DNA from 3 places in the Traorella sp. mt218 genome. Region 3 is predicted to be linked to each of the others. Evidence: a T-box and tRNA genes for the amino acid it is inferred to sense, from the RefSeq annotation. Region 3 holds a T-box; the other regions hold tRNA genes.

Region 1 (5,970 bases), on a different contig from region 3:
GGTAAACCGTGATGCTGTCCGATGATCAACTGCTTCCATACCGAATCCTTTAGATCCGGCATATGCATCGCAGCATATTTTGTAAAGTTTCTCAGAATAGGTTTTTCTAAATCCGTCCACTTTTCTTTGCAGTTTCTTTCAATGCTTGTTGTCAATGTAAAGGAATCATTCGGTAACCCTCGGTATAGAAATGAGGAACGATGCCGATCGATGCGGACATCATATTTTTGATCAAGCACGACCCCAATGATATCTTCTATTTTTTTAATATAAATTTCTTCTGCCATAAAGCCTCCGTTAATTACAAAAATATTTTATCATAATCAACAAAAGAAAACATCCTTATTCAATATAAACTGAAAACTGTTCTTTATCTGCCATACATATAGGACATACCCACTCATCGTCCAACGCCTCCCATTTTGTATCAGGCGCAAGATTATTTTCAATATCTCCTATGACTTCATCATAAATATAACCACAAACATATTTCATTGTGTTCTCCTTTATAGGCAATAGCCACTTTATTATATGAAATAAAGATCCAAAAACATGCCAGCTTCACAGGAGTATTGGCGTGTTGTCGTAAAGTGATGATATTTTTATGAAAAGAGGGCACCCTATGAATGAGGTGCCTTATGAAAAGTGAATGGATCAAAAACAGAGAAACAGGAATCAAGAAATTAAATCGAAATCTGGAATGTGATGTATTGATCGTTGGAGCAGGTATGAGCGGACTATTGTGTGCTTATCAGCTGCAGGATATGTTTGAGCATATTGTCATCATTGAAAGTGATGAGATTGCCAGTGGGGCAAGCGGCAGAAATACTGGTAAGATCACCAGTCAGCATGGATTGAATTATCAGGAAATACTTAAGATTCATGGTGAAGAGAAGACAAGGCTTTATTATCAGGAAAATGATAAGGCGATCTTGGAGATAAAAGGAATTATTGAGAAATATGACATTGACTGTGAATATTCTGAAAAGGAAGCTGTTGTCGGTTGTAAATCTGTTTATATGACCAAAAAGATTGCAGATGAGATCAAAGCTTATGATACATGTTCGATTCCTTATGAAATTGTCAGAGAAAATGAAATCGAAGGGATCCGTTACGGAGCTAAGTTTTTGAAACAGGCAAGCTTCGATCCTTATCAGTTTTGTATTCAATTAGCTTCGCGTTTAATCTGTGAAATTTATGAAAGAACACCGATGATGCATATCCATGATCATGTGGTTAAGACCAAGGATCATACGATACGCTTCCAGCACTGTATCCTTGCTACCCAGGTCATGCCCTTTCAGTTTAAGTTTTTTTATACGATGACAGCGCCTAAACAGAGTTATCTTGCGGCTTTGAAGCCATCAGATAAAAAGAATTTAATGATATTAAGTGAAGATGAAATCACAAAGACGAAAAACGATATGAAAAACTTCATGCTTATCGGAGGCTATGATCATGCTTTAAGTGATGATTCCAATATCAAATGGCAAAGCTTTAAACGTGATCTGGTATTAGAGTATCCCAATCACCGATTATTGAGCACATGGAGCTCACAGGATTATCAGGTGACGGATTATCTGCCGATCGTTGATCGATGTGATGATTTTATTGTGATCACAGGTTTTAATAAATGGGGAAATACAAATGCTTATGTCGCATCTCTGACTGTCAAGGATATTTTGAAGGATGAGATGACAAAGAGAAGGGAATTGTTTTCTTTGAAGAGAAAGAGTCTTGTTTTCAGTAAGAATTTTATTACAGAAAACTATCAGGTTTTAAAAAGTCTGATTGAATCAAAGATGCATGATTCCAAGCTTATGATACCGGACAATCATCAGGCCGTCAGTTTTCAGTTAGACCGTCATCCATATGGAATCTATCGTCAGGACGATAAGCTCTATATCGTGGATACGTTATGTCCACATCTAGGCTGTACGCTTAAATTCAATGAGCATGATAAATGCTGGGATTGTCCGTGTCATGGTTCACGCTTTTCTCTGACCGGAGAGATCATCAAAGGACCGGCAAGTGTCGGACTTCATCACAGTGAATGTCTTATCAGTGAATTAAAACTGGATAAATAAGTGAAATATGGTAAAATGAATATGGGTGGTATTCATGAGATACAGTGCAGTGATACTGGCAGCAGGGTCAGGAACAAGGGTAGGTCTTGGCTATAATAAGCTGTTATATAAAATGGATGAGGAAACGATTATTGAAAAAACGGTCAAGGTCTTTGAACAGGATGCATCCTGTAATGAAATCATCTTAGTCATATCTAAAAATGATGAGGATGATATGAAAAGACTCTTTAAAGATCGGGTTCACTTTGTCTATGGGGGAGCTACCCGTCAGGAAAGCTCCTATCATGGGGTCAGTGCTGCTCATGAAGAAGTGGTCATGATTCATGACGGTGCCCGTCCATATGTTTCACAGGATGAGCTGAAGCGTTGCAAGGAAGCCATGGAAAACTATGATGCTGCTTTATTGATGGTTCCTGTCAAGGATACGATCAAGGTGGTTGATCACGATATTGTCGATCATACTCCCGAACGTTCAACATTGATGGCAGCGTTAACGCCACAATGCTTTAAAAGAGATTTAATTTGCGGGTGCTTGAAAAAAGCCATCCATGGGCAAGATGTATTTAGTGATGATGCCAGTGTAGTTGAAAGATTAAGCAATACGAAGGTGCATGTGGTTTTGGGTGCATATACCAATATAAAAATTACGACAAAAGAGGATTTATGATTCTCTTTTTTCATATACTGTAACAGGTGAAAAATGAAAAAGCTGCAGCAGAAGATATTTAATTTAGGAATGGCTTGTATCTTGATCTTTATATGTGTGCTTTTCTATCGTGAGCCTGCAACTCAGCCTGTCTTTACAGAAAAGAAATATGTGGGATTGACATATGATGATGGACCCAGTCAGCTTACGACACAGGCATTGATCGATCTGTTGAATAAATATGACGCTTCGGCGACATTTTTTATTAACGGGAATCATGCCAATGAAAATAAAGAATTGGTGAAAAGCATTTATGAACAGGGCAATGAAATTGGTAATCATACCTTGGATCATATCTGGCTGACAAAAGCAAGCCAAGAAGAGAGAGAACGGCAGATCTATGGAAATGAAAGCTTATTGAAATTTTTAAGCGGGCAGCAGGGAGATATGCTGGTACGTCCTCCTTATGGGGATATCAATAAGGATATCTTGGAAGAGTTTGATGTGCCTTTCATTATGTGGAGCGTTGATTCCAGAGATTGGGAGATTAGAAATGCAGCGAGTATTCAAGACAATGTTTTTATGCATATCGAAGATGGTGATATCATTATCATGCATGATGGATATACTTCTACGATCGAAGCAACGGAAGAAATATTGAAGAGAATGCAGAGAGAAGGGTTTGAGGTTGTAAGTGTCAGTGAGCTGTTTGAGTTAAAAAATAAAGAAATTCCGCTTCATGTGAAAGTTAAGCATTGCAGATAATCAAAAAAAGTGATAGAATACTAGTGCTATGCCGACGTAGCACAGTTGGTAGTGCAACGCACTCGTAACGCGTAGGTCGGGGGTTCAAGTCCCTTCGTCGGCACCATATGTAAAAATACTGCCTAAAATAAGGCAGTTTTTTTATGTTTTTTTATAATTTTCATACAAATTTCATACAAAATTATATTCAATAACCATTACTCAGCAGGAAATCCGTTAAATACATGATTTTTATATCGTTGATATTTCAAGAAGATTTACAATTTCTCGATCTGATTCCTCTGGCAGTTCACGACATACCTGTACATAAATATGCTCATCTCGTTGTATTGCATAAAAATCAATCTCTTTTGTTCTATTTTTTCCAATATTAACATCATACCCTTTTCGTCGATTGATTTTGGGTTAAATCCCATAATACGATATTTCAGAGAATCATCCGCCAGATAAAATTTTTCTTGTGTTTTTAATACGGATTTTCCCTGCAAATCATATCGCCGACAGCGACAGATGATAAATGCTTTTTCTAACCAGGTCAGATAGCTGTAAACCGCTTCTACAGATAGGGAGCGCCATTCATCATCAAAATCTTCAGATGTATAGTGCATACTGATAATATGGTCTTCAGGAATCCCGCTTTCCAGCAAATCTTCTCTCAGCATTTCCAAGATTGATCAAAGGTGTGTTCAACAGTTTTAAAGATGTAGAAAGGCCCTAAGTCCTTATTTAGAAGGTATTTGGGGCCTTGAATGCATTTCAAAATGTTGTATATAAAGTCTTTACCCGATCATAAATTTTTAGGAACAGACATATTATGCATATTATCAAAATAAATTGATACTAGTACATTAAGCGTTAAGTTATCACACTGGCAGCATACAAATCAAGAACTTGGCGATAAAGCATCTTCTCAGATAAACGAATATCACGAATGCGATCCAAAAAGCTCTTTCCAGTAATTACCACCACCGTTTCCTTTTAGTCTTTCATCATCTAGTGCAAAGCCTTTATGATTTGTTTATAGATTTTTTGAAAAATCAATTTCAAATAAATCACGCGGGAAATTGGTAAGGAATTCAGCGCCATCTTCCGTAACTAGGATCATATCTTCTACACGCATATAACCTTCATTTTTAAAGAACATCTTTGGCTCTGAACAGAAAATCATTCCCGGCTGTAAAATCAGATCTACATTATTTTTTAACCATGGCATTTCATGAGTTTCTGTTCCTATATGATGACCATTGCCACCCTCTTCTTCCCGTTTAAAACGTAAGTATTGATAATATCCTAATTCTTCCGCTTTATCACAGATATAACCATATAAATCACCAAAACGTGTCACTCCCGGTATGATTTTAGAAACCATATAAACCTGAGCTTCTTGTAAAGCGTGGTAACCGTTCTTTACTAATTCTGGAGCTTTTCCATAATACACGGTTCGACCCCAATCGGAGCAATATCCCTGATCCATATATCCAATATCAAATGCAATCATGGTGCCATCAACGAGTTTTCGTTCATTTTCAAAAGGCTCAATTTCTTGCGCATTGGCCGTATTTCTTGTCTTAAAGCCACAAGTAGGAGAGAAAGACAAATCCTGTATTCCGTGCTGTAAACCATAATCGACAATCATCCGTTCAGCTTCAAACATGGTCATTCCGGGTTTTAGATGTTTACATACGTACATTACAGCTTCATCCGTAAATTGTGCCAGCTTCTTCATATGAGCGATTTCATACTCATCTTTGATCCGGCGAATATCTTCAAATAACGTATCCGTATCAACTGTAGTAATCGTTTCATCGATATGAGAAAGGGTTTCTTTGATCCACTGATCACAGTCTTTTCCAATACCAATATTCTTACCATCGATGATATGAGTTAATTCATCTTCAAATTGATCCATATAACTGACAACAACATCATTTAATAAGGTATTCATCGTATCTTTGTGCTTAGGAATCGTCAGAATCGTTGATTTTCCTTCTTTATTTACATAAATCAAAGCTTCTGGCATGATGGAAGCTCCGGAAATAGGAGCAAATGTATTCATGGCATTTCTTTGCCACAAACAATGATGTGATTCTGAAAGATATTGAAAATTAGGCCCTAAAGCATATAAGACACCATCTAATCCACTTTGCCTGATGGCCTGAAGACATTTTTCTCTTCTTTTGCTTAACATTTTACTTTCCTCCTTTTTATGTTTCAATGGTTAATGGAATTATAGTCCTACCTAAGTAAAATGACAATAAGGATTTGAGATTTTTTAAAAATACTTATGATATTAAACGATAATTGACATTCAATCAAATGTAAGAGTAAAATAACTAAATAAATAATATAGATAGGAGGATGTCATATGAAACCAATTGAGCTTGATTTAATGTTAAAGTATCGTTATTTATCAGGATTAAATACTTATCAGGATAAGCTGATCTATATCGATACCTTGGCCGATATCGGAAA
Region 2 (5,970 bases), on a different contig from region 3:
GCGTCGTAATCCACAGCACTTTGGCAGGTGCACTGCTCACATTTTTGAGATAATGGGGATTCAAGCCCTTGATATAGAAGGTTTCTCCCTTACGCACAGTAATTTCTTTATCCCCATCTACTAGGATGACACGTCCGCTGAGAACAAACCCGAATTCTTCCCCATCATGCGGATCAAGCCGTTGGCTTTCGCCTCCTGTTTCAAGTTCAAGAAGAATCGGCTCCATTTCATTTTTCTGAGCATTGGGCACGATCCAGTTAATGATACAGCCGTCACGCTCATCAACAAAATAATCCTCCTTGGTAAATACGCTTTTTTCTTCCTGTTCCTCTTTGAAGAATGCCGCCAGCGTCGTACCTAAAGCCTCCAGTATATCGTTCAAGGTTGCGATAGAGGGGGATGTCAGATTTCTTTCCACTTGGCTCAAAAACCCTTTGGTAAGCTCGCTGCGGCTAGCCAGCTCCTCCAATGTCAATCCGTTTTTCGTCCTTAATCGTTTAATTTTCTGACCAATATCCATAGCCCCTCCCTTCTTGTTTAGTGATACTAAACAATTTGTTTTCTTAATCAAACCAATGTTATTATACAGAATTTTCAAATAAATGCAACACTATTTTAAATTTTTTGTTTAATATTTTAAACTTTTTTCATCCTGTTTCATTCTGACAAAAAAAAAGACGGCAATACCGTCCTAAAAAAACTTACTTATTCAAAGCAATCGCTTCTTCAATTTCCAACAGCTCAAGCCAGCGCTCATTTTTCTTCTCAATTTCTGCTTCTATCTCACTTCTTTTTTTAGAAAGCTCACCGATCCTTACAAAATCCTGTGTTTCATTCATTGCTTCATCAATATCCTGAAGCATTTTCTCAAGCTGCTTCAAAGCTTCCTCCATTCCTTCCAGCTCTTTTTTATCCTTACTTGAAAGGTATGGCTGATTCATTCGCTGCTGCTTTTTGATCTCACTATACGATTTCTTTTCTTTTACGACTTTCTCATTTTTTGAATGCCGGCTATAATAATCAGAATAGGTACCGATATAAGAGCGGATCGTTTTATCTTCAAAAGCAAAAATGTAATCACAGCAGCGGTCCAGAAAATAACGATCATGGGATACTACCATAACAGCACCATTAAAATGATCCAGATAATCTTCCAAGACATTTAATGTCTGGATATCCAGATCATTGGTCGGCTCATCCAGCAGCAATACATTTGGAGCAGACATCAGCACTTTTAAAAGATACAATCTTCTTTTCTCTCCGCCACTGAGATAACCGACGCGTGAATACTGTAAATGAGAATCGAATAAAAATCTTTCCAGCATCGCTTTAGCACTTAACCGTCCTTCATCCGTCACAAGATCATCACTGACCTCCATGATCACATCTCTGACAATCTTAGCATCATCCAGATCATCGCTTCCCTGTTTAAAATACCCGATCCTTACCGTTTCTCCTATTTCAATATTCCCGCTCGTCGGTGTCAGATCACCTGCAATCAGATTTAAAAGCGTGCTTTTCCCGCAGCCGTTATCACCGATGATCCCTATGCGATCATTGCGCTTTAAATGATAGGAAAAATCAGAAAAAAGCGTCGTATTGTTGATGCTCATGCCTAAATGATCGATCTCGATCGTTTTTTTGCCAAGGCGAGAAGAAGTGTGGATCAGTTCAACTTTGCCCGTCTGTTTAATTTTTTCAATGCCTGATAGCTTTTCAAAGCGAGCAATACGCTCCTTGCTCTTCGTGCTTCGTGCCTGTGCATTGGAACGGATCCACTCCAGCTCCACTCGCAAAAAAGCATTTCGTTTGCGCTCATTGGCAAGCGCTGCTTCTTCCCTTTGCTGCTTCAATTCAAGAAAGGCAGAATAATTCGCCTGATATTCATAAATTTTAGAACGATCGATCTCAATGATCTTATGAACGATCCTTTCTAAGAAATAACGATCATGGGTAACCATCACTAAGGTACGGTTCATCTTGATCAGATATTTTTCCAGCCATTCGATCATCTCATTATCCAAATGATTGGTCGGTTCATCCAGCAGCAAAAGATCACAAGGCTTTAAAAGAGCCACTCCCAAAGCAATTCTCTTACGCTGTCCTCCTGAGCAAGTACCAATCTTCTTATCCATATCCTCTATTTTTAATTTTGTAAGGACAGAACGAATTTCAAAATCCTCACATTTTGGTGCTCTCTCATGTACGACCTGAAAAATCGTATGATGATCGTCAAAATCATCCTCTTGTGCAAGATATGAAATTTGAAGATCACTCTTACAGATCATCTTTCCTTCATAATTTTCCTTACCCGCTAAGATCTTTAAAAAGGTGCTCTTACCGACACCATTCACACCAATCAGTGCTATCTTATCATTTTCTTCGATTGAAAAGGAAACCTTATCCAAGATACATTTCTCATTATGATACTTACTTATTTCACTTGCACTTATCAACATAACATCACCGTTTTCATCATACCACAACTATCATCAATCATCAAAAGAAAAAAGGCTTATCGCAAAGCCTTTATTTACAGAACCGCATCAATCATTGCTTTGATAGCAGGTTTTGGCTGATATCCGACAGCCTGTTTTACAATCTTGCCATCTTTCATCAAAACCAGGTTTGGAATCGACATAACCCCGTATTCACCAGCAAGTTCACCTTCCTGATCGACGTTGACCTTGACAAAATTGATCTGTCCCTCATACTCCATCGAAAGCTCTTCAAGCACCGGAGCTACCATCTTGCATGGTCCGCACCAGTCAGCGTAGAAATCGACAAATACAATGCCATTATTTTTGATTGATTCAAATTCTTCCTTGTTTACAATTCTCATTGTACATCCTCCTTTTGATGATTCTAGTATATCATATACCTTTTAAAATGCTAGTGTTTTGCCTTCATGACAATTTCATCATAGCCGGTTTTCTCATCAAATTCACGTGAAAATTCAAATTCATCCAATTCATGAAGAATAATTTCCGCCGTCGTATTGATAAGTGTCCCACTCATCAGATGTCCGCCAATCGTATGTCCGTCATCACCGCTTAAAGAAATATGCAAATGCACACCGTCTTTCGAAAGCGTACCCATGAGCGAAACGATTTCATAATGATTGACGTCATGAAAGAGTGTCTTGCCATCTGCCAAGCGAAAAGACGCTTCGTACACACAACCCACACAACAAGCCACATATCCTGCTTCAATATGATGTGCCTTGATATAGTCTTCAATGCTTTTCTTTAAATCTGATCCATAGATCAAACGAAATGCATGTGTTTTCATACAGACTCATCCTTTCATATAATACAAGCCATGAAAGCTTGTGTCACTTTCATAAAATCATTTACTGAACAGTGGATCTGACAGCCGATCTTACCGCCGCTGAAAATGATCGAATCAAGAGAAGCGGCAGTATCACTTAAGATAACAGGGTATTTTTTCTTCATGCCGATCGGTGAACAGCCACCTCGCACATAGCCCGTCAGTCCTAAAAGTTCATTGACATGAACCATTGCGATACTTTTTTCATGAACCGCTTTGGCACATTTCTTCAAATCCAGCTCATCCGCAACATTTACGACAAAGACATAAATCTTATTTGAAGCAGAACGAGCCACCAATGTCTTATAAACCATCCTGACATCCTGATGACATTTTTGCGCAACACTCAAGCCATCAATTTTTCCATCTTCAGCATCATAAGTATAAACTTCATATTTGATTTTTTGGGCGTCTAACTGACGCATCGCATTTGTCTTGATATTTTTCATATAAAGTATTATAAACATCTTTTCAAAAGTTTGCAAATACGTTATAATAATCACATGCCGACTTAGCTCCAACGGTAGAGCAACGCCATGGTAAGGCGGAGGTTGTGAGTTCGAATCTCATAGCCGGCACCATTTATAACTGAATAAACGAGTGATAAGCGATATATGCTTACAGCTCGTTTTTTCTTTATCAAGAAAAGAAAGATAATGGCTATAAAAACAATTAAAATGTTTAGTTTTACGCTGATAAGGAAGTATTCACAACAACTTATCACTAACGCTGACAGACAGGTTTGCAAACAGAGAGTTAATCACGTTCCCAAGTGGTCGGCTCTCTGTTTTTCTATTCTCATGTTGTTACGCAGTAGAACCTCATTTTTGAGTGTCTGAATAGAAAACCCTTACTCTTGATATTTTCGTGTCTGTGAGCGGCATAAATCAAGGCTTTTTTAGGCTCTATTGAGTAACATTACTATGGCAATTCATGTTATTATTTTAAAGGCTCAAAGATTATAAGGGATTTCGGTTTCCGGTGTTGGATTACCCGATGTCGGAAAATCCAATGCAATTAAATAAAGATATATAAAATAAAGATTAAACAATTACTCATTCCATTCCTTCCCTCAATTTCTAAGCTACCTACAAGCTGTTGGAATGGAAATAGAAATATAGAAATCATTATCTATTCATAAATCCATGCTTCATAGAGAGCGCAAGCGGTCTATCCGATTGCACTCTCTTAGCTACTCAAAAGCAAAGACAGAGAAAAACGTCAAAGACGCGAAGCGTGCATTTTATCCTTGACGTTTTTCTTTGACTTTGTTATCTGTTACCTATCGAAGCGAAATTGTAAGATTGCTTTGATTAACTGTGTTTCTAACCTGTCTTGAATATCTGCATTAAAATGCCCTTGAAATACAGAGCGATATTTTATGTACCCTCTGTAATGACGCAAGACAGCATTTACAGCTTCCGGCTCCCCGGCAACCGCTTTTTCAATGGTTTCAAAAGGTATACTCATGGGCGCAAACTTCCTGCAAAAAAGTAACTCTTTTTTTAACAATAGATTACACAAAATAGAATAACAGCCAATAAACATATTGATACCTCCAAACAAAAATAACAGAGCCAATAACCGCATTTGAAATCTGCGTGTTATCGGCTCTGCGTCTACGCGTCCGGCTCTTGGATAACGGATATATTCATCTGTTTTACATTGATTAAAGTTTCTCGTTTGCATTTGGGGCAGAATAATGGAAAATTTTTAAGTTCGGTGTCTTTACGTATCATTGTCCGGGTTTTATTGCCACAGATAGGACACAATATCCATTTCGTTTTATTCAATTTTTTTCTCCGATATACTTATACATTTTCCAGTTTCGCCGCAGTTGCTAACTGTGCGTCATTTTTTCTATGAGGAAGCGCTGGAAGCATTTTATATAAATGACGTTTTTCTCTTACAACAAGAATGACAGACAATAATAAAGCTAATGCGTCACTGACGGGTTGAGCAATAAAAATCCCATTGATACCCCATAATAACGGGAAAAGATAAATAAATGGTATCAAGAGCAAAATCTGTCTTAAAAATGTAATCACAATAGACGGGATTGGTTTTGCAATCGACTGAAAAAAGGTTGTTACAAGCATGACAAATCCTAAAATCGGTGTAATACAAAAGTTATTTCTCAATCCCACAACCCCAACTTTCAGCATTTCTTCCGTAGCACCAAATGCCAATAAAATATATTCCGGAAAGAACATCACGATAAGCCATACAATACACGTAATTCCCACTGAAAAAGCAGACGCCTGATACAAGGTTGCCATAACCCTTTTATAATTTCCTGCCCCAAAGTTATTTCCTACAATGGGCTGAATACCTTGACTGATACCACTTGCAGGCATAATCACAAAGGTCATAATACTTGCAACAACGGCATATACGCTAATTGCAGTATCTCCGCCATATTTTCCCAACTGTCCGTTATAGACTAAACTAATTAAGCCCATAGCCATTTGTGCAATCCAAAAGGCAAATCCACAGAATACGATTTCTTTCGATAGCTTGAAATTAAAATGGAATGTTTCTTTTTTGATTTCCACTCTTGTGTGTCCGTTCCAAACAAGATACATACCGAATAGTGTTGAGAAAATTTGTCCAATTACGGTAGCCCATGCCGCCCCTGTG
Region 3 (5,970 bases):
AACAGCTCATTTCATCATAAAAGGCCGGCACTTCGATAATAGAACCAATTCTACCTCTCTCTTGCCATAACTCTTTTTCTTCTGATTTCCCATTAATGATTATTTCTCCGCTTGTTTTATTAGAAAAACCTAAGATCAATTTCATTAATGTCGTTTTACCTGCTCCATTTCTTCCGATCAATCCGAAGATCGATCCTTTTGGCACTTGAATGCTGACCCCGTCATTGGCCATAAATCCTTTATAATTTTTCTTTAAATCTTTTGTTTCGACAATGTATTCCAAAAAAATCACCCCTTCATTTTATTTTTGTAATATTTCATAAGCAATAAGCCAATAATGGCTAAGATTAAAAATGCGAGTGGAATTATGATATTGGTTGAATCAATCTGCGGCAAGATCACAATTAAAGAAAAAACGGCCATAATCAATCCTAATATCACAAGAAGTATGCTTATCATGTATAAGGCTTTATATATATTACTTTTCATATTTCCTCCTTTTTTTACCGGGCTATTATACAGCAAAATTATCTAATTGAAAAGGTAAAATTAAAATTACAAAAAAAAGAATCATCTGCTGATGACTCTCAATCATGGATTTCTTCATCTTTTATAAATTTGTTTTGAAGAAACTTTAAGATTGCTTCAAAGACAATCAAAAACAAGACAAGCCAAATCGTCCATGCAAAGATACCGATCATATCGACATTGATGCGGCATAACTGAAACTGACGTCCAAGACCCGGTGATACCGAACCTAATATTTCTGCCATGATGCCGACCTTAAAAGTAAGTCCCAGACCATTTGAAAAAGAAGCATAGATATAATGGGATATCAAAGGTAAATAAACCTTGAAAATCTTATATGAACGTCTGACTGGATAAATACGCATCAAATTCAGATATTTGCTTTCAATGCTTTTCATACCGCTTAACGTATTGGCATAAGCCATAGGAAACATGACCATAAAACCGATCACACAGGTAGCAATCCGTGAATTTGTCCAAATCAGTACGATTAATATATAAGATACATTGGGAATGCTTTTCAGTATCGTATAGACAGGCTCAAAATATTCTTCAAACTTATGGCTGATACCGCTGCACACACCAAAGGAAACCCCCATGAACAAGGCCAATAAAAGACCAAAAAAGCTTCTTGCAAGCGTATGGGTAAACGCTTCATAAAAACCGCTGTCAAGCGCTAATTCAATCATTCGTTCAGCGACATCAAAAAAAGAAGGGAGCTTGATCGGATTATCAACCATTTCTCCGCTTATCATCCATACGATCAATAAAACAAGGATTGTAACGAAACTGCGCTTTTTCATACCGCTATTATACTCGTTTTTCTTTAAAAATAAAAGGGAGATACCATGACCTCCCTAATGATTATTTTGAAAGCATCTCTTCACTGAACTCAATATTCATCAATGACAGAAGCGTTGTCAGATCATCTGTACATTCGCCGGCCTCAACATAGTGAATATTCTGTCTTTCCCATGTAGCTTTTGAGATAGCTGCACTTGGAACACCTAAAGTATCAGCACCGATCGCATCGACAAGCTCCACGATCTTATCCGGATCATTGACTGCTGTTTCATTGACAAATGTTTCGATCGTACTGATTACATTCGCACATTTATCTTCACTGCCTTCTTTCACAAAGATCGCTGCCTGAGGGAATCCTTCTAAATCAGTCCCCATCTTTTCCTGATAGGCTGTCTGAAGGTTCTCGATGACCTGAAGCTCGATGCCCTGCTCTTTTGCTTTCTGAATCGTTGCGGTTACAGCCGGTTCAGCCAGCATGCCACAGTTTGCATTACCGCTCAATAATGCTCCCTGAACATCCTGAGCACTTGAATACATCACGATTTCAGGTGTGATATTGTCAAGATCAACAGCCTGGCGCAAAACAAAATCAGTCACGCTTCCTTCACCAAAAGTCGCAAAGGTTCCTTCTTCATTCAAAGCATTTTCACTGGTACCTACCAGATAAAGATTTCCCCATGTGATCACAGCTTTTAAACGATAAGGACTCTTTCCGGCTTCGATCATCTTGGCACCTAAATTAACAGGTGCGATGATGATATCATACTCGCTGTCATCTTTTACTAATTCTGCGCTTACAACTTCGCTTCCAGTAACAAATTCAAAAGTGTTTTCACTTTCTTCACTTGCTGCTTCTAAAAGTGAAAGAGCTGGCGCTCCTGTCGGTGACAACACCTTGACAGGTTCATTTGTCGTAGTTGTGGAACAGCCTGCCAAAAGCAAGGCAGCCACCATCAATGATTTTAAATGTCGCATCTTACCTTCTCCTCTATTTCTTTCTGAAGCATCTTCACAAATTCATCAAATGATACCGTGTTCGATTCTTTATGACCCTGGCGGCGGATCGTTACCGTATGATTTTCTTTCTCACCGTCACCCACGACTAATTCGATTGGAATCTTTTTCATTTGTGCTTCCCTAATACGATAACCCAATTTTTCATTTCTTGCATCTAATTTGCTCCTAAAACCAAGTTGATTCAATTCATCATTGATTTCTTTGGCATATTCATAATGATGTTCATGATGGACCGGAATCACTTCTACCTGTACAGGAGCCAGCCACATTGGGAACTTACCGCCAAAATGTTCGATCAGAATTCCGATGAAACGTTCTACTGAGCCGAATATGACACGATGCAGCATGACCGGCCGTACCTTTTCACCATGTTCATCAATATATGTCAGATCAAACCTTTCCGGAAGATTCATATCTAACTGGATCGTGCCACACTGCCAGACTCTTCCTAATGAATCTTTGATATGAAAATCCAGCTTCGGTCCATAGAAAGCACCATCGCCCGGATTAATCTTATATGTCTTGCCGGCAGCCTCACAAGCCTTCGCTAAAGCCGCTTCGCTTCTTTCCCATACCTCGATCTCACCAATATACTTTTCCTCAGGACGCGTGCTTAATTCAATGTCATACGTCAAACCAAAGATCGCATAGACACGATCGATAAAACGAATCAATGAAATTACTTCACTTTCGATCTGATCCATACGCATGAAGATATGTGCATCATCCTGTGTAAATGTACGAACCCTGAAAAGGCCATTCAACGCTCCGCTGGCTTCATGACGATGTACCTGTCCCAATTCACCCATACGAATCGGAAGATCCTTATATGAATGCAAAGAATTCTTATAAACCAGCATGCTTCCCGGACAATTCATCGGTTTGATCGCAAACTCACGGTCATCCACCATAGACGTGTACATATTCTCACGATAATTGTACCAGTGGCCACTTACTTCCCATAATTCCTTCGACATCATGATCGGTGTCTTGATAAACTCATAACCTTCTTTGGTATGTTCATCATACCAGAATTTCTCCAATTCATTTCGCAAGATCATACCATTAGGCAAAAAGAACGGAGCACCCGGAGCATATTCGCTCATCATGAACAATTCTAATTCTTTGCCCAGCTTCTTATGATCTCTTTTCTTAGCTTCTTCCAATAAATCTAAATGCTTCTGCAGATCTTCCGCTGTTTCAAAGCAGACACCATAAATTCGTTGAAGCATCTTATTGTTCTTATCACCTTTCCAATAGGCACCCGAATGCTTCAAAAGCTTGAAATTCTTCAAAAGCTTGACACTTTCCACATGAGGTCCGCGGCAAAGATCCACAAAATCACCCTGTCGATAACAAGTAATGCTGCCATCTTCCAATCCTTCGATCAGATCCAGCTTATACTCATCATCCTTGAACATTTCCATGGCTTCAGCCTTCGTATGATGTTCACAGACAATACGTTTGCCATCCTTGACGATCTTCTTCATTTCCTTTTCAATCTTTGGAAGATCCTCATCATGAATCACATCATCTCCTAAGTCAATGTCATAATAGAACCCCTCACTGATGACCGGTCCTACCCAAAACTTTGCCTGAGGATAAAGATGCTTCACCGCCTGCGCCATCAAATGCGCACAGGAGTGATTCAATACACTTAATTTTTCATCTTCTTTAATATCGATCATAGCTCTCCTCCTAATAAAAAAACGACTCTGCCAAAGGACGAGAGTCGTGTTCGTGGTACCACCTTATTTCGTGTATGTTCATACACCTCTTTTCTTTAACGCAGATCTACGGTCCTATTTTCATAGGACAGCTCCTTGGGAGTAAATACAGGCTATCAAAATGTCTTGCACCACCCGACATCTCTCTTGATTGAATCACAAGTATTCATATCCAATTCTTCGCTTATGGCATTATTTAACACCTAATTAAGAAAAATGTCAAATGTTTTTATCAATTACCGTTCTCTTTTATGATCTGAAAGATTTCCTGTACATCATCACAACGATACCATTGGTCATTGATATTTAAATAAGGCTCTATGCTGTAAATTCGATAAGTTTCCTCTTCAGTATGAATGTCAACAGATGTCCCATTTCCTATTGGAACATCTTCCTGTTTATCAAACAAAGATACATCTAAATCATTTAGATACCCAATCAATGCTTCGCGATCCTTTTGACCTAATTCAACTTTATCAAATGGCGGATATTCATATTCCAATACGATGGATTCTACATCTTCAATATCTAAATTCTGATAAGGACGATTCTTATGATCCTGCATACAGCCAAATAATAAGATCAACGAAATAAATAAAGATATCTTCTTCATATTATCTCCTTTCAGCAATCATCTCCAATATTAAACCCCGTTCATTTAAAGCTATATCACAAAATCTCCCTGTACAAAAATATCTGTTTCTTTACCATCAAAACCAATGCCTGTAACATGCATATCCTCACTGCCAAACATAAAGTCTACATGCAGTAAAGAATCATTGGCACCGGCTTCCAAAAGCTGTTCATTTGTCATATTTTCACCATTCTTGACAGTTGTCGGATAGGCGGCACCCAGTGCCAGATGACAACTGGCATTTTCATCAAACAGCGTATTATAGAAAAGAAGATTCATCTGTGATATAGGGGAGTGGAAAGGAACGAGCGCCACCTCGCCAATGTAATGACTGCCTTCATCAAACTCGATGAGTTCTTTTAAAGCCTCCATTCCTTTCTCCGCATGATAATGGATCACTCTGCCATCTTTAAAATCAAGATAAAAATCTTCGATCAGCGTACCGGAATAATCCAATGGTTTGGTCGAATAAACACGTCCGTTCACATGATTGCGATAAGGCATCGTAAAGATTTCTTCTGTCGGCATATTGGGATTAAAGATGATCTGATCTTTTTGGGTCTTTTCATAGCCGCCTGCCCATATATGATGTGGTGCCAAGGCAACATGCAGATCGGTTCCTTTGCCGTTGACAAAATGCAATTCTTTAAAATTCATTTCATTTAACAGGGCGATGCGATGGGCAAAAGCTTCATCGTGTTGCTTCCACGCCAAAACAGGATCATTCTCTTCAAAGACATGACAGCTTGAAAGGATCGCATCCCATAATTTTTCATTGGCCTCATCTTCATCAAGATCGCTGAAAACCTTTTTGGCCCATAATGAATTGGAAACTGCCGCGACACACCACTGTGTCAGATTTGCGCTTGTATATTTCTGAAAAGGTTTGGTTTGTTTCGAATAAGCGATATTGCGGGCGGATATCTTTTTAGAATCAATGCCTTTCATGATTTCGGGAATCGGTGATGTAAGGGATATAAAACAGCTGCCGCTTTCATATTGATCTTTCATTTTTTCGATCGTATATGCTTTGACATCACATAATTCTTCGATGCTTTGATATTCATAGTCCATCCGATTAATGATCGCATCGCTCCATTCGACCGTTACTTTTTTAGCATGTGCTTCATAACAGGCTTTCACCAGTTTTCTGACAAAAGAGGCATTATCGACTCCTGCACGAATGACGACATGCTGACCCTTTTGAACATGAACACCGCTAAGAGCGATCAGTCTTGCGTATTGATCCAATCTTTTCTC

What was found. A T-box is a leader RNA that pairs with one kind of tRNA and senses whether it is charged. The one in region 3 lies ahead of thrS (threonine--tRNA ligase), so its partner is inferred to be a tRNA-Thr.
Region 1: it encodes a tRNA-Thr, which carries the amino acid that the T-box ahead of thrS (threonine--tRNA ligase) is inferred to sense. The anticodon was not compared.
Region 2: it encodes a tRNA-Thr, which carries the amino acid that the T-box ahead of thrS (threonine--tRNA ligase) is inferred to sense. The anticodon was not compared.

Annotation. Positions count from the first base shown of each region.
Region 1 is NZ_JBVAYM010000002.1:125,871-131,840, forward strand. It holds gene ACZYT3_RS01750 (FRG domain-containing protein) at 1-287, opposite strand, end outside; gene ACZYT3_RS01755 (rubredoxin) at 343-495, opposite strand; gene ACZYT3_RS01760 (FAD-dependent oxidoreductase) at 639-2,087, shown strand; gene ispD (2-C-methyl-D-erythritol 4-phosphate cytidylyltransferase) at 2,122-2,754, shown strand; gene ACZYT3_RS01770 (polysaccharide deacetylase family protein) at 2,788-3,498, shown strand; tRNA gene ACZYT3_RS01775 (tRNA-Thr) at 3,529-3,604, shown strand; gene ACZYT3_RS01780 (hypothetical protein) at 3,756-4,160, opposite strand; gene rhuM (RhuM family protein) at 4,354-4,467, opposite strand; gene ACZYT3_RS01790 (M24 family metallopeptidase) at 4,517-5,686, opposite strand; gene ACZYT3_RS01795 (alpha/beta hydrolase family protein) at 5,864-5,970, shown strand, end outside.
Region 2 is NZ_JBVAYM010000005.1:35,525-41,494, forward strand. It holds gene ACZYT3_RS03875 (helix-turn-helix domain-containing protein) at 1-520, opposite strand, end outside; gene ACZYT3_RS03880 (ABC-F family ATP-binding cassette domain-containing protein) at 702-2,459, opposite strand; gene trxA (thioredoxin) at 2,534-2,842, opposite strand; gene ACZYT3_RS03890 (PPC domain-containing DNA-binding protein) at 2,893-3,291, opposite strand; gene ybaK (Cys-tRNA(Pro) deacylase) at 3,306-3,779, opposite strand; tRNA gene ACZYT3_RS03900 (tRNA-Thr) at 3,836-3,911, shown strand; gene ACZYT3_RS03905 (helix-turn-helix domain-containing protein) at 4,609-4,878, opposite strand; gene ACZYT3_RS03910 (cysteine-rich KTR domain-containing protein) at 4,950-5,123, opposite strand; gene ACZYT3_RS03915 (MATE family efflux transporter) at 5,142-5,970, opposite strand, start outside.
Region 3 is NZ_JBVAYM010000016.1:23,349-29,318, reverse strand. It holds gene ACZYT3_RS08895 (ABC transporter ATP-binding protein) at 1-283, opposite strand, end outside; gene ACZYT3_RS08890 (hypothetical protein) at 289-489, opposite strand; gene ACZYT3_RS08885 (ABC transporter permease) at 588-1,331, opposite strand; gene ACZYT3_RS08880 (substrate-binding domain-containing protein) at 1,393-2,307, opposite strand; gene thrS (threonine--tRNA ligase) at 2,295-4,037, opposite strand; T-box leader at 4,068-4,266, opposite strand; gene ACZYT3_RS08870 (hypothetical protein) at 4,309-4,689, opposite strand; gene ACZYT3_RS08865 (aminopeptidase) at 4,741-5,970, opposite strand, start outside.